2 linked regions of the Variovorax paradoxus B4 genome follow. The main gene of each other region encodes a partner of the protein of the gene in region 2 in a complex. Links are inferred from orthologs where the notes say so. Each region holds a gene or a part of one and is shown on either strand. Other genes may lie near its edges.

The links. The genes of interacting proteins can lie anywhere in the genome.
Region 1: the proteins of tsaB (region 2) and tsaD are in contact, whole or in part, in a solved structure (PDB 4WQ4), measured with the Escherichia coli proteins. The link is inferred for Variovorax paradoxus B4 from one-to-one orthologs.

What each region holds. Positions count from the first base shown.
Region 1 is NC_022247.1:3,829,598-3,837,227, forward strand. What follows is about bases 2,465-5,323. They hold tsaD (tRNA (adenosine(37)-N6)-threonylcarbamoyltransferase complex transferase subunit TsaD), read right to left. Parts: upstream 4,497-5,323; coding sequence 3,432-4,496; downstream 2,465-3,431. Other genes in these bases: VAPA_RS17890 (Hsp20/alpha crystallin family protein), read left to right, coding at 2,465-2,550; VAPA_RS17895 (alpha/beta hydrolase-fold protein), read left to right, coding at 2,741-3,499; VAPA_RS17905 (nitrate regulatory protein), read left to right, coding at 4,573-5,323. Also shown: VAPA_RS17880 (pyridoxal phosphate-dependent aminotransferase), read right to left, coding at 1-764; VAPA_RS17885 (branched-chain amino acid ABC transporter substrate-binding protein), read right to left, coding at 776-2,056; more of VAPA_RS17890, read left to right, coding at 2,179-2,464; more of VAPA_RS17905, read left to right, coding at 5,324-5,853; VAPA_RS17910 (CmpA/NrtA family ABC transporter substrate-binding protein), read left to right, coding at 6,191-7,435; ntrB (nitrate ABC transporter permease), read left to right, coding at 7,446-7,630.
Region 2 is NC_022247.1:5,538,966-5,545,572, forward strand. Bases 2,662-5,652 are described here. They hold tsaB (tRNA (adenosine(37)-N6)-threonylcarbamoyltransferase complex dimerization subunit type 1 TsaB), read right to left. Parts: upstream 4,523-5,652; coding sequence 3,800-4,522; downstream 2,662-3,799. Other genes in these bases: VAPA_RS25915 (uracil-DNA glycosylase family protein), read right to left, coding at 2,662-3,264; rimI (ribosomal protein S18-alanine N-acetyltransferase), read right to left, coding at 3,261-3,803; VAPA_RS25930 (DMT family transporter), read right to left, coding at 4,515-5,531; VAPA_RS25935 (DeoR/GlpR family DNA-binding transcription regulator), read right to left, coding at 5,598-5,652. Also shown: VAPA_RS25900 (hypothetical protein), read right to left, coding at 1-736; VAPA_RS25905 (helix-turn-helix domain-containing protein), read left to right, coding at 878-1,612; pyrF (orotidine-5'-phosphate decarboxylase), read right to left, coding at 1,625-2,449; more of VAPA_RS25915, read right to left, coding at 2,482-2,661; more of VAPA_RS25935, read right to left, coding at 5,653-6,362; VAPA_RS25940 (NUDIX hydrolase), read left to right, coding at 6,442-6,607. UniProt on the Escherichia coli protein: Required for the formation of a threonylcarbamoyl group on adenosine at position 37 (t(6)A37) in tRNAs that read codons beginning with adenine.

The sequences.
Region 1 (7,630 bases), 1.7 Mb from region 2 along the record:
ATGCCGTCGACCAGCGCGGGCGGCAGCACGAGCCAGCCGAGGCGCCAGCCGGTCATGAGGAAGCTCTTCGAGAAGCTGTGCGTCACCACCAGCCGGTCGTCGGGCCTGGAGATATCAAGGAAGCTCGGCGCGCAGCCGTTCGGGGTGGGCTCGAAGTACAGCCGCTCGTACACCTCGTCGGCCAGGATCCAGGTGCCGGTTTCGCGGCAGTGGTCGAGCACGGCCTGCTGCTCTTCGCGCGTCATGGTCCAGCCGGTGGGGTTGTTGGGCGCGTTGACGATCAGCAGCCTGGTCCTTGGCGTGACCGCCTTGCGCAGCGCCGCCAGGTCGAGCGTCCATTGGCCATCAGCAGGCACCAGCGACACCGTGCGCACGTGGGCGCCGAGGATGGCGGGCTGCGCCGTGAGGTTGGGCCACACGGGCGTGACCGCGACCACCTCGTCGCCCGCATCGACCAGCGCCTGCACCGCAAGCATCAGCGCGCTGACGCCGCCGGACGTGACGGCAATGCGCGATGCATCGACCACGGGATGAAGCGCGCTGGTATAGCGCGCAATGGCTTCGCGCAGCTCGGGCAGGCCGAGGTTGTGCGCATAGAAGGTTTCGCCGCGCTGCAACGAGTCGATCGCCGCCTGGCGGATCACCTCGGGCGTGACCTCGTCGCTCTCGCCGAACCAGAACGCGAGCACGTCGTCGCGGCCGAGTCCGGCATTGGCAACCTCGCGGATCTTGGAGGCTTCGAGGTTGTGGATGGCTTCACGCATGTCTTCGTTTCCTAGATTCTTTTCATTTTGCAGGTGGTCGGCAGTTCGGCGCGTTCGGGAGCGATGGTCTTGACCACGCGAAAGCCGTAGCCCGAACCCTCGACATCGAACTGCACGCCCGGCCTGCCCTGCTTGTCCATCACGCCGACCACCAGCTGCTGCTGGAACTGATGGTCCGCCGCGCGCATGCGGCCGCGCTGGCCGTAGAGGCTCACGTCGGCCTGCTCGAGCGCGCGCGCCACGGCCACCGCGTCGACGCTGCCCGCACGCGCTATCGATTGCGCAAGCGACTCCACTAGCAATTGCATGCGCATGTGCACGTAGTCGTCGGCGGGTTTCGGAAAGCGCGTGCGGAAGGCGCGATAAAAGGCCTCGGACTGCGCGGTCTGCACGTTGGGCAGCCAGTCGGCCACCGCGATCACGCGGCCGATGCCTGCGTCGCCGATGGCCGCCGGCGCGCCGAGCGCGTTGCCATAGAAGGTATAGAAGGTGCCGTTGAAGCCGGCCTCGCGCGCGGCCTTCACGAGCAGCGTGAGGTCGTTGCCCCAGTTGCCGGTGAACACGGCCTGCGCGCCGCTCGCGATGATCTTGCTGGCGTAGGGCGCGAAGTCCTTCACCTTGCCCATCGGATGGAGCTCTTCCGCGACGATCTCCACGTCGGGCCGCTGCACGCCGAGTTGCCGCTTCGATTCGCGCAGCACCGCCTGGCCGAAGCTGTAGTCCTGCCCGATCAGGTAGGCGCGCTTGATGGCCGCATCGTCCTTCACCACTTCCATCAGCGCGGCCACGCGCATGTCGGCATGGGCGTCGAAGCGAAAGTGCCAGAAGCTGCAGCGGTCGTTGGTCAGCGCCGGATCAACCGCCGCGTAGTTGAGGAAGATCACGCGCCGCGCGGGATCGCGCTCGTTGTTCTTCTCGATGGCATCGACCAGCGCCGCGGCGGTGGCCGACGAATTGCCCTGCAGCACGATGCGCGCGCCGTCGTCCATGGCCGCACGCAGCGCCGACAGCGCTTCTTCGTTCTGCCCCTTGCTGTCGTAGCGGTCGAGCTGCAGCGGCCGCGCCCCGCCGGGCAGCTTGACGCCGCCGCGCGCATTCACGCGCTCCACGGCCCACAGCAGATTGCGAAACACCGCCTCGCCGGTATTGGCGAACGGCCCGCTCATGCTTTCGATCAACGCGAGACGGATGGGCGCGGGCGGTGTCTGCGCCTGCGCTGCGAAGGGGGCCGCGCATAGCGCCAGCGCCGCAAATTTCAAGGCCTTGCGACGCCAAATAAAGGGGGGGTTCATTGTCTTGAAACGGGTGCAGCTGTGCCTAGATGAGGTGTCAAGCGGCACTCAGGATTGAATGGCCGCGCAGTGTAAGGGACACACATTCCTTGTCCCCATTGTGTTCATTCAGGAGTTCTCACATGTTTTTCGCACCGACCCTTCGCACCGCCCGCTTTGCACCCCGTTCGTACGACCGCGCCTTCGAGCGCTTCGTCAACGAAGCCTTCGCCGGAACCCGCCCCTCGCCGCTCGTCGAGCAGGACGACAAGAGCTGGACGCTCTCCATCGACGTGCCGGGCCTCTCGCGCGAAGACCTTGCCATCGGCATCGAGGGCGCCGTGGTCCGCATCGACAGCAAGGCAGAAGCCAGGCGCCAGTTCAAGGCGGCCTACGAACTGCCCCAGGACATCGACGTGAGCGCCAGCGAGGCCAAGCTCGAGAACGGCGTGCTCACGCTGAAGCTGGGCAAGCAGGTGCCGGTCAGCCAGGTTTCGCAACTGGCGATCAACTGAGGCGCAAAGCCCACAAGAGGAAAGTGTCGTTATCTATTGTTTTTGACTTTGAAGACGCTCCCTAATCACAATACGACAGCGAATAACGTCACATCATGTGACGTTTTCACATTTTCCTTTCTTCGTGGGCGTTTCGAGAGACGCACCGAATCCATGACGGTGCGGATTCGGGTGCCCTTCAAGGCACGCCATGATCACGCACCTCAAGTCAGCCAACGACGATGAACGGTCCGATACGCTCCTGGTCTTCCTGCCGGGCGCCTATCTGAAACCCGACGAGTTCGAGCGCGAAGGCTTCATCAGCGCCGTGCGCGAGCGCCACCTGGCAGCCGACTCGCTGCTGGTGGACGCCGACGTTTCCTACTATTACGACCAGACGCTCAGCGAGCGCCTGCATGCGGACGTCATCGAACCGCAGCGCGCCAAGGGCTACAAGTCGATCTGGCTGGTTGGAATCTCCATTGGCGGCTTCGGAGCGCTGATCCATGAACTGTCGCGGCCGGGTTCGGTCGACGGCATCGTCGCGCTGGCGCCCTACCTGGGGCGGCGCGTCCTTGGTGCCGAGATCCTCAAGGCCGGCGGCCTGCGCACCTGGCAGGCGCCGGCCGGCCCCTTGCCCGACGAGGAAGTCGACCGCAAGCTATGGCCCTGGTTCCAGCAATACCTGGAGCCGCAGAAATCCCAAAGCCTGCCCCAGCTGTATCTCGGTTTCGGCCTCAGCGACCGCTTTGCCAGCAATCACAAGTTGCTGGCGGACGCCCTGCCCGAAGGCCGCGTCTTCACGACCGAGGGCGGCCACGACTGGCCGCAGTGGCGCCAACTCTGGCGCAATGTGCTGGACGTGCTGCCGCTTCCGTCGCTCGGCCGCTCGCGCCCGACGGCTACGCGGGCACCGGCCGCGGCGCCTCGGATGACGCCATCAGCGAAGCCATGGGCCATCGCGGCTTGACGTCGAAGGCATAGCGTTCGCTGGCCTGCGCCAGGCCCGACTGCAGCCGCATGGCGGCCGCCATGGCAATCATGGCGCCGTTGTCGGTGCACAGGTGCAGTTCCGGATAGTGCACCCGCACGCCGCGCCTGGCGCAGGCGGCGTTCAACTGCTCCCGCAGGCTTCGATTCGCGCCCACCCCGCCGGCCACGACGAGCCGCCTGAGGCCCGTCTGCTCGAGCGCGGCCAGCGATTTCTTCAGCAGCACCTCGACGATCGCAGCTTGCGTGGACGCGGCCAGGTCGGCCTTGTTCGCCTCGAGTTCGGCGCCGAGCTTCTTCGCCTGCGTCAGCACCGCCGTCTTCAGGCCGGCGAACGAAAAATCCAGATCGCCGCTGTGCAGGAGCGGCCGCGGCAGCTTGAACGCCGCGGGATTGCCCGCTTCCGCCAGCTTGGCCAGCCAGGGACCGCCCGGATAAGGCAGGCCCATGAGCTTGGCGCTCTTGTCGAAGGCCTCGCCGGCCGCATCGTCGATGGTTTCGCCCAGGAGTTCGTAGCGGCCCACGCCGTCGACCCGCATCAATTGCGTATGCCCCCCTGACACGAGCAGCGCCACGAAGGGAAATTCCGGCGGATCGGCACTCAGGAAAGGCGACAGCAAATGCCCTTCGAGGTGATGCACCCCGAGCACCGGCTTGCCCAGCGCGGCGCCCAGCGCGCAGGCCACGCCGGCGCCCACCAGCAAGGCCCCAGCCAGGCCCGGCCCGCGCGTGTAGGCGACCACGTCGATCTCGGCCAGCGAGCGGCCCGCTTCGGCCATCACGGCTTCGGTCAGGGGCAGCACGCGGCGGATGTGGTCGCGGCTGGCCAGTTCGGGCACCACGCCGCCATAGGCCTGGTGCATGGCGATCTGGCTGTGCAGCGCGTGCGAGCGCAGCTGCGGCAGTGCGTCGCCATGCGTTTCCACCAGCGCCACGCCGGTTTCGTCGCAGGATGATTCGATTCCCAGGAGAAGCATGCCCGGGAGTGTAGGCGGCGAAGAATGTCCGTGCGGCACGGATGTTGCAGCAAGCCCTTTGCTTCCCCTTTCCACCATGAAATCCGGACTGAGTTTTCTGATCGCCGCCAGAAAGTGCGAAATCGACGAGCTGGACCAGCTCGCGCGCACCAGCGACCTGGTCGGCCTGATCGCGCGGCTCGTCCATGCGCTGCAGCGGGAGCGCGGCATGTCCAACGTGTTTCTCGCCTCGCGCGGCGGCCGCTTCGCCGACCAGCGCGATCCGCAGATCGCCGAATGCCTGGCGCTCGAGCAGGTGGTGCGCGCCGGATTCGACCAGCTCGAGACCGAAGCGCGCCCCGGCGCCACGGCAGGCAACAGCGCCCGCCTCTTCAGCCGCATTGCCTGGGTGCTTCCCGGGCTGGACGGCCTGCCTGCCCTGCGCCGCCGCATCGGCGCGCTCGAGCTGACGCCAGCGCAGGCCACCGCCGCGTTCGCGAAGCTCGTTGCCGGCCTGCTGGCGGTGGTGTTCGAGGCGGCCGATGGCGCCACCGACCCTGAAATCTCGCGCCTGCTGGTGGCGATGTTCAACTTCATGCAGGGCAAGGAATTTGCCGGCCAGGAGCGCGCCTTCGGCGCCGCGTCGCTGGCGCTGGGGCGCAGCGACGAGGCGCAGCGCCAGCAATGGCTGCACCTCATCGAACTGCAGGAGCGCTGCTTCCAGGTCTTTACCGATTTTTCGAGCAGCGGCGTGCTGGCGCTCTGGCATCAAGGCCAGTCCGACGCTGCCATGGCCGAGATCGAGCGCCAGCGCCGCTTGAGCGTGACCTCTGCCCAGGCGGCCTCGGCGTCCGTTCCCGATCCCCGGCTGAGCCAGGCCTGGTTCGACTGGTGCACGCGCCGCATCGACGCCATGAAAACCGTCGAAGACCGGCTGGCCGCCGACCTGCGCGAACTCTGTGCCCGCAAGACCGCGCAGGCACGCAGCGAACTGCAGCGATACCAGCAGGTGCTCGGCACCCTTGCGCCGCAGCCCGAGGGCGCAGTGTTCTTCGACGACGCCGACACCCAGGCCACGGAGCCCGCCCAGTACGGCCGGCACCTCGAGCGCTCGGTGCTCGACATGGTCCAGGAACAGTCGCGCCGGCTACAGGCCATGGGCGACGAGCTTGAAACCGTGCGCGCCTCCCTCAACGAGCGCAAGCTGGTCGAGCGCGCCAAGGGCCTTTTGATGGCGCACCGCCGCATGAGCGAGAACGAAGCGCACAAGATGCTGCTCCAGACGGCCATGAACCAGAAGCGCCGCCTCGTCGACGTGGCCGAGTCGATGCTCGCCATGGCCGACTACCTGCCGCTCGATGCAGCGCCCCGGCGCTGAGGGCCACCCCAAAGCGTTCGAATTGGTGCAGCGCACAACAACCGTGCATGAATTCGAATTTCCGCCCCGAGGCCCTTTCACATATGCCGGCAACCGCTCTTCTGCTACCAATTTGATAGCAATCGGCAGCCAGGAAAGCTGGCACATAGTTTGCTGAAGTAGTACATGGACCTACGGGTCCCAGGCAGGCAGCACCCAACGGCGGGTGTTGTCCACCGAAACCGGACAAAGGCGTCCCCATCCCGCAAGGGCTCGTTTTCGAGCAGCCCCTGCGCGGTGCGGACGCCTTTTTGTTTTTGCTTCTTTCCTTTGTTCGTTCTTCAACCGGAGCCCGCCCATGACCGACCCGCTGAAAACCAGCCTCAGCCGCCGCCGCGTACTGCAAGCCGCCGCCATTGGCGCCGTGGGAGTCAATCCCGCGCTGCGCGCCGCCGTCTGGGCCCAAGGCTCCGACAAGCCGGAAAAAGCGGAAGTCAAGATCGGCTTCATCCCGCTGACCGACTGCGCCAGCGTGGTGATGGCTTCGGTGCTGGGCTTCGACAAGAAGTACGGCGTGAAGATCGTGCCCAGCAAGGAAGCCAGTTGGGCGGGCGTGCGCGACAAGCTGGTCAACGGCGAGCTCGACATGGCGCATGTGCTCTACGGCCTGGTCTACGGTGTGCATGTCGGCGTCGGGGGCCCCAAGAAGGACATGGCCGTACTCATGGGCCTGAACCGCAACGGCCAGGCGATCACGCTTTCGAAGGCGCTGGCGGACAAGGGCGCAGTGGACGCACCTTCGCTCGCCAAGCTCATGGCCAAGGAAAAGCGCGAATACACCTTTGCCGGCACCTTTCCGACGAGCACCCACACGATGTGGCTGAACTATTGGCTGGCTTCGGCCGGCATCAGCCCCGTGGCCGATGCCAAGGTGATCGTGGTGCCGCCTCCGCAGATGGTGGCCAACATGCGCGTGGGCAACATGGACGGCTTCTGCGTGGGCGAACCCTGGGGCCAGCGCGCCATCATCGACAAGATCGGCGTCACCGCCATCACCACGCAGGACATCTGGAAGGATCACCCCGAGAAGGTGCTCGGCACGCGGGCCGAGTTCGTCAAGGCCAATCCGAACACCTGCCGTGCCGTGATGATGGCCGTGATGGAGGCCAGCAAGTGGATCGACGCCAACCTCCAGAACAAGGCCAAGATGGCCGAGGTCGTCGCCGAGAAGTCGTACATCAACACCAGCTCGGACGCCATCAACCAGCGCATCCTGGGCCGCTACGAGAACGGCATGGGCAAGAGCTGGGACGATCCCAACCACATGAAGTTCTTCGATGACGGCGCGGTCAACTTTCCGTACCTGTCCGATGGCATGTGGTTCCTCACGCAGCACAAGCGCTGGGGCATCCTGAAGGAGCACCCCGACTACCTGGCGGTGGCCAAGCAGATCAATCAGATCGACATGTACAAGGACGTCGCCGGCGCCATGAAGGTCAGCGTGCCCAAGGACGCCATGCGAACCAGCAAGCTGATGGACGGCACGGTGTGGGACGGCAAGGACCCCCGGAAATACGCCGATTCGTTCAAGGTCCACGCCTGAGGAGCATGCCATGGTCAGCGCTGTCTTCCACTCTCCTCTCGATACGTCCGGTGCCGTGCCCACCACAGCGCCGCAGCCGGCAAGGGCCTCGGCACCGGTTGCCGCGGCCGCTTCGGCGCCCGCGGTGGCAAGCGAGCCTCGCATGCTGAAAAAGCGTGACTTCCGCGCCTTCTGGATGCGCGTGCTGCCGCCGCT
Region 2 (6,607 bases):
GGGTGTGTCCGGACACCACCTGCTGCGTCGCCTCGTAGATCGCGTGGTCCGCCAGCTCGAAGGCCTTGGCCAATGCATAGAAGCAGATCACCCAGCCCAGCTTGAGCCCGACCGCGCCGCGCATCGGCGCGGCCAGCGCGAGCGTGAGCACCAGCGCCATGCCGCCGAACTGCACGATGGCCCAGGGCAGCACGTTGCCGCTTTCCTGGAACACCTCCGCCGAGAGCAATCCGGCCATCAGCACGAACCAGGCGGCCGGCCAGCCGGCGCGCTGGCTCACGCGCTCGCAGACCGCAATGCCGATCAGCCCCGCGAAGGCCACCGCCATGCCGGCGCGGTCGGCCGCGAGCCGGGCGCCGTCGGGCATCAGGTGGAAGAAGGCCGATCCCGCGGCGGTGGCGACCAGCCCCGCGAAGAAGAGCCAGGCGCAGTCGAGCGTGTTGTCCGGCGGATCGTTGGCCGGCGGCGCCAGCGGGAACTGGGCCAGTGCTTCCTGGTGGGCCCGGTCGATCCGGTTGAGCCGGTACAGGCCCCAGAAACCGATCAGCACGAAGGGCAGGTTGCTCAGGACGTCCATGGCGTTGGGCAGGCCGTGCCAGCTTCGGTCGTCGGCGAACACCGAGGCAATGGCCACGTCGGCCGCCGGCAGCGCCGGGCCGAACAGGGCCACCAGCGCGAGCAGCGCGAAGGTGAAGAGCAATCCGCGCTCGCGGCGGCTGAGGGTGGGCAAAGGCATGGCGGTCCTCGGTGGTGGGTGGGTACGAGCCGCGGAATTTAGTTGCCAGTCTCTCTACAGGCATCGAGAATCGATACGAGGCACTAATTCACACCTTTCGGTATCCTTTTTTAATACCTCCTTCCTCACAACCACGCCGCCATGAGTACCACCGTCGACCTCGTCCAAGCCCTCAAGAACGAACTCAAGAGCGCCCGCATGACCTACGCCGACCTGGCGCGCTCGCTCGACATGGCCGAATCCAGCGTGAAGCGCATGCTGGCCAAGAGCGACATGCCGCTGTCGCGCGTCGACGCGATCTGCCGTGCGCTCAAGATCGACTTCGCCGAGCTGGCGCGCCGCGTCGCCGACGCCCAGCCGCTCCTGAAGGAGCTCACGCAGGAGCAGGAAAAGGCGGTGGTCAAGGACAAGAAGCTGCTGCTGGTGGCCATCAGCGTGCTGAGCCAGTGGACGCTGGAACAGATCGTGGCGGCCTACCGGATCAGCGAGGCCGAGTGCATCGGCTGCCTGGCACAGCTGGACCGCATCGGCATCATCGAGCTGCGCCCGCTGAACCGCTACCGGCTGAAGCTGGCCAAGACCTTCCGCTGGCGGCCGCATGGCCCGGTGATGGAGTTCTTCCGCGAGAACGTGGTGCTCGACTACTACGCGGGCGGCTTCGACGGCCCGGCCGAGGGGCTGCTGCTGGTGCACGGGCAGATCAGCCGCTCGCTCGCGCCCGCGTTCCTCGAACGCCTGCAGCGCGTGGCGCAGGACTTTGCGCAGCAGCACCAGACCGACCAGAAGCTGGCCGCCAAGGACCGCGAGGGCTACACGCTGCTGCTGGGCATGCGCAACTGGGAATTCGAGGCCTTCACCAGGCTGCGCCGCGCCTGACCCACAGGGTTCTCAGGGCTTCGCGGCTTCCAGCGCGTCGCGCGTGGTGCGTGCGGCGTTCTTCGCCGCGGCGGCAAAGTCGTCGCCCGAGGAGGCGTAGATGATGGCGCGGGACGAGTTCACGATGATCGGCGCATCGGGGCGCCAGCCGGCGCGCACCGTGGCCACGGCATCGCCGCCCTGGGCCCCGACGCCGGGGATCAGCAGCGGCACCGTCGGCGCGAGTTCGCGCACGCGCTCGATCTCCGCCGGGTAGGTCGCACCCACCACGAGGCCGAGCTGCCCGTTGAGGTTCCACGGGCCCTGCGCCAGCTTGGCAACGTGCTCGTAAAGGAAGGGCTGGCCCTCGATGTCCGCCAGGCGCTGGCCCTGCAGGTCGGCGCCGCCGGGGTTGCTGGTGCGGCAGAGCAGGAAGGCGCCCTTGCCCTGGTGCTTGAGGTAGGGCGCCACCGAGTCGAAGCCCATGAAGGGCGACAGGGTCACGGCATCGGCGCCGTAGCGCTCGAAGGCCTCGATGGCGTACTGCTCGGCCGTGGAGCCGATGTCGCCGCGCTTGGCGTCCAGGATCACGGGCACATCGGGCGCGTTGCGGCGCATGTGCTCCATCAGTTGTTCGAGCTGGGCCTCGGCGCGATGGGCCGCGAAATAGGCGATCTGCGGCTTGAAGGCGATGACCAGGTCGGCCGTCGCGTCGACGATGCGCGCGCAGAAGTCATAGATGCGGCTTGCGTCGCCCTTGAGCTGCCCCGGAAACTTGGCTGGCTCCGGATCGAGCCCCACGCAGAGCAACGAACCGTTTTTTTGCTGTGCGGTGGCCAGCTTGTCGAGGAAAGTCATGGGGTCGATTTTAAGGACCCGCCCGCCGCGCCTCAGTTCGGCGGTGTTTGCTGTTCAGCGGCCAGGCAGAGATCGGCCCAGGCACGGGCCTTGTCGGCCGGGTTTCGCAGCAGGTAGGCCGGATGGTAGGTGGCCACCACCGGCACCCCGTTGGCCGAGGGCAGCGGCACCGCGCGGCCGCGCAGCTTGCCGAGCGGATCGGTGCTTTGCATCAGGCTTTGGGCGGCCAGCGGCCCCATGGCGAGCACCAGGCTCGGCGCCAGCGCGGCGGCATGTTCCCCGAAAGCCTCGTCCATGGGACGCGGGCTGCCGGGCTGGCCGGCGCCCACGCCGCGGTGCGTGCGCATCAGGTGCACCGGCGTCTTGCCGTCGTGCAGCTTGAGGGCGCGCAGCATGTTGTCGAGCAGCTTGCCGGCATCGCCCGCAAAGGGCTCGCCGTGGCGGCCGTCGGCTTCGGGCGGCATGTCGGCCACCACCAGCCAGCCGCCTTGGGCCGGTTCGGCTGCGGCCTCGGCGTAGAGGCGGCGCGGCGCGTCGACCAGCACGGCGGCGCCCTGCGCGAGCAGCGCGGGCGCGGGGCGCGCCGCCGGGGCCGGTGCTGCGGCAGGCCTTGCGGCCGGGGCGGGCGCAGCGGCCGGCGCTTCGGCCACGGATTGCTCGCGGGCGGACGGCGGCGGCGCGGCGACCGCAGCCGCTGCCGCGGCAACGGGTGCGGCTTCGGCGGTTTCGGGCATCGGCCACCAGACCTTCACGCCCATCTCGTCGAGCATCGCGCGCCGGCGGGCGTCGAGCTTCAGTGTCTGTACCGCGTTCATCGCAAGGCTCCCCAGGCAGAGCCTGATTCATTCAATCGCAGGCTCATGACGACCGCGTCTTCACGCTTGCCTTCATGGGCCGGGTAGTAGCCCTTGCGCACGCCGACGCTGCGGAAACCCTGGCGCATGTAGATGTCGAGCGCACGCCGGTTGCTCTCGCGCACCTCGAGCCAGAGCCACTGCGCCCCTTGCGCGCGCGACCATCCGGTCAGCGCCTCGAGCATCAGCGGCGCCCAGCCCTGGCGCTGGAAGGCCGGCGCCACGGTGATGTTGAGCAGGTGCACCTCGTCCACGCCCTTCATGGCGACGAAATAGCCGATCAGCGTTTCCCCGAGGCTGGTCACCGGCGTGGCCAGGTCCGGCACGCAGACTGGCGCGAGCAAACACTGGCAGTGGTAGCCGACCGCCATCGAATCGATGAAGTTGGCCCGCGTCCACGGATGGCTGTAGGCCGTCTGCTCGACCGCGCAGACGGCATCGAGCCGCTCGACGGTGAGCGGTTCGAGGCGGGCTTCGACGGGCTGAAGGACGGCGCTCATGGTGTGTTGGCAACAGGTGGAACCGCCAGGGCGGCCGCCTTGATGGCAGCGCGCTCATCGGTCGTTTGCGCCACTTTATCGCGAACATAGAGCGGCCAGGCATGCGCCGCATCCACCGTGCGCCCCGCGGCCAGCAGCGCCGGCGCCAGCCGGAGCATGGCGGTGGCCGTCGGCAGCACTTCGTGGCGCGCCGCGGCCGGCGCCAGGCGAGGTCCATAGGCGGCAAAGGCGTTGCCGGCCAGCGACCATCCGGCGGGCACTTCGAGGGCTTCGGGCGCGAGCAGCAGCGGCTCGTCGGCCAGGCCGCCGCCCAGCGCACCGCCCCCATCGAAGTCATAGCGCGCGGCATAGAGCTGGTCCATGCGCGCGTCGAGCACCGCCACCACCTGGCGCGCGCCGAAGGCGTGGCGTGCTTCCTCGGCCACGGCCAGCAGCGTGTCGACCGGCAGCAGCGGCACGCCGGCGCCGAAAGCCAGGCCCTGCGCCACCGAGCAGGCGGTGCGCAGGCCCGTGAAGGAGCCCGGCCCGCGGCCGAAGGCGATGGCGTCGAGCGCGGCCAGCTCGAGCCCGGCCTCGGCCAGCAGCTGCAGGATGAGCGGGATCAGCGTGCTCGACGCCTGCGCGCCGCCGGCCCCGCTGTGCGTGAACAGGCGCTCGCCGTGGCGCACCGCCACCGACAGGTGCTCGGTACTGGTGTCGAAAGCCAGGAGCCTAGGCATCGCGGCACCCCGCGGCGGTGGCCGGCACCGCGGGCCGCGGAGCGGCGCGGCCACCGGCTGTTGCTTTCTGCACGCCGAACAGGATGCCGGCGGTCACCAGCAGCAGGCCGGCAATCAGGTTCCAATGGAGCGGCTCGTCGAGCCAGATCACCGCGCCGAAGGCCGAGAGGCCGGGCACGAGCGCGGTGATCATGGTGCTGCGCACCGGCCCGAAGTACTGGATCATCTTCGTGAAGGTGATGCCCGAGACGACGACCGAGCCGACGCCCTGGAACAGCATCTGGAACGCCACCTCGCCCCAGGGCGCGGAGCCGATGCGGCTCACGACCGCGCCGCCCGCCACCAGCAGGCTGTAGACGGGCACGTAGGCCAGCAGCGCGAACACGGTGATGGCGATGGTCGCGCGCACGGCGTCCAGCCCGTGGCGGCGCGCCACCACGCTGTAGCAGGCCCAGCAGAAGGCCGCGGCCATGAAGAGCAGGTCGCCCTTCCAGACCTCGCCGCCGTCGAAGGCATGCAGCAGGCTGCGCCCGCCGACCACCAGATCGCCGGCCACGATCAGCGCGAGGCCGAAGGCGCGGCCCGGCGTGATGCGGTCGCGCAGCACCAGGGCGGCCAGCAGCGTGGTCCACAGCGGCAGGCTGCCGGGCATCAGCACCGAGGCATGGCCCGCGGGCGCGAAGAAGAAGCCGCTGTAGGCCAGCAGGGCGTAGGCCACGCCGCCGAAGATGCCGGCGCTGGCCGTGACGCGCAGCGACAGCGGCGACAGGCCGAACAGCGACGACGCGGTGCCGTCCTTTTGCCGCAGCCCCTTCATGACCATCCAGGCGCCCCAGGGCACCAGCACCAGGCTGGCACCGCCAATGCGCGCCAGCGCCAGGTCGAACGGGGTGAGCGAGCGTGCGGCCGAAGCCCGGGCGATCACGATGAAGGCGGTCCAGACCAGCACGGTGACCACGGCCGCGCCGATGCCGAGCGTGCGGGGCGAGAAACGGGGCATGGCGGGCATCCCCCGATTATCCAGGGCACTCCGCGGCCGCGCCGGCCAGGGGCGAATGGCCGGCAATGCGGGCGATCAGCCGCCGTCGCTGCGCAGGATGGCAAGCCCGGCCTTGCGCAGCGGCGCCAATGCGGCGGCCGGCGCTTCCGGCGACACCAGCAGGCTGGTGGCGGCCGAGACAGGGTTGATGACCCAGGCCGAAGCCGCACCGATCTTTTCCGACGAGGCCAGCACCACCGTCTCGGCCGCGGCCGCCATGAGCGCGCGCTTGATCGCGGCCTCCTCGACGTCCCCGGTGGTCAGCCCGGCCTCGGCGTGCACGCCGGTCACGCCCAGGAAGCAGGTGTCGGCGTGGATGCGCGAAATGGCGTCCATGGCCGCGGCGCCCACCGCCACCATCGAATGCCGGAAGAGGCGCCCGCCGATCAGCACCACCTCGATGCCGGCGTGGCCCGCCAGCTCGACCGCCACCGACGGGCTGTGTGTGACCACGGTGGCGCGCAGGCTGGCCGGCAGGTGCCGCGCCATCTGGACGGCCGTGGTGCCGCCATCGATGAAGACCACCTGTCCGGGCCGTACCAGCCGTGCCGCGGCGCGGCCGATGGCCACCTTCTCCGCGGTCGCAAGCTGCAGGCGGCCCGCGAAGTCGGCTTCGGCCCTGGCGATCGGCAGCGCGCCGCCGTGCACGCGCTGCAGCAGCCCCTCGGCGGCCAGCTCGCGCAGATCGCGCCGGATGGTGTCTTCCGACAGCGCCAGCTCCTCGCTGAGCGACTTGGCGACGACGTTGCCGTCGCGCTGCAGGACCGAAAGGATGTGTTGCTTGCGCTGGCGGGTGAGCATCTGGCGATGGTAGCGGCCAGGACCAAGGATTGCACGAATTTTCTTGTTTATGCACGAATTTGCGCCTAAGCTGCGTCCCATGACCCTCCACGACCGCGTCCGGGTGCACGAAGTCACCCTGCTTTCCGACAACTGGTACACGCTCAAGACCACCGCCTTCGACTGGCGGCGCAACGACGGCCAGTGGCAGCGCATGCACCGCGAGACCTACGACCGCGGCAACGGCGCCACGCTGCTGCCCTGCA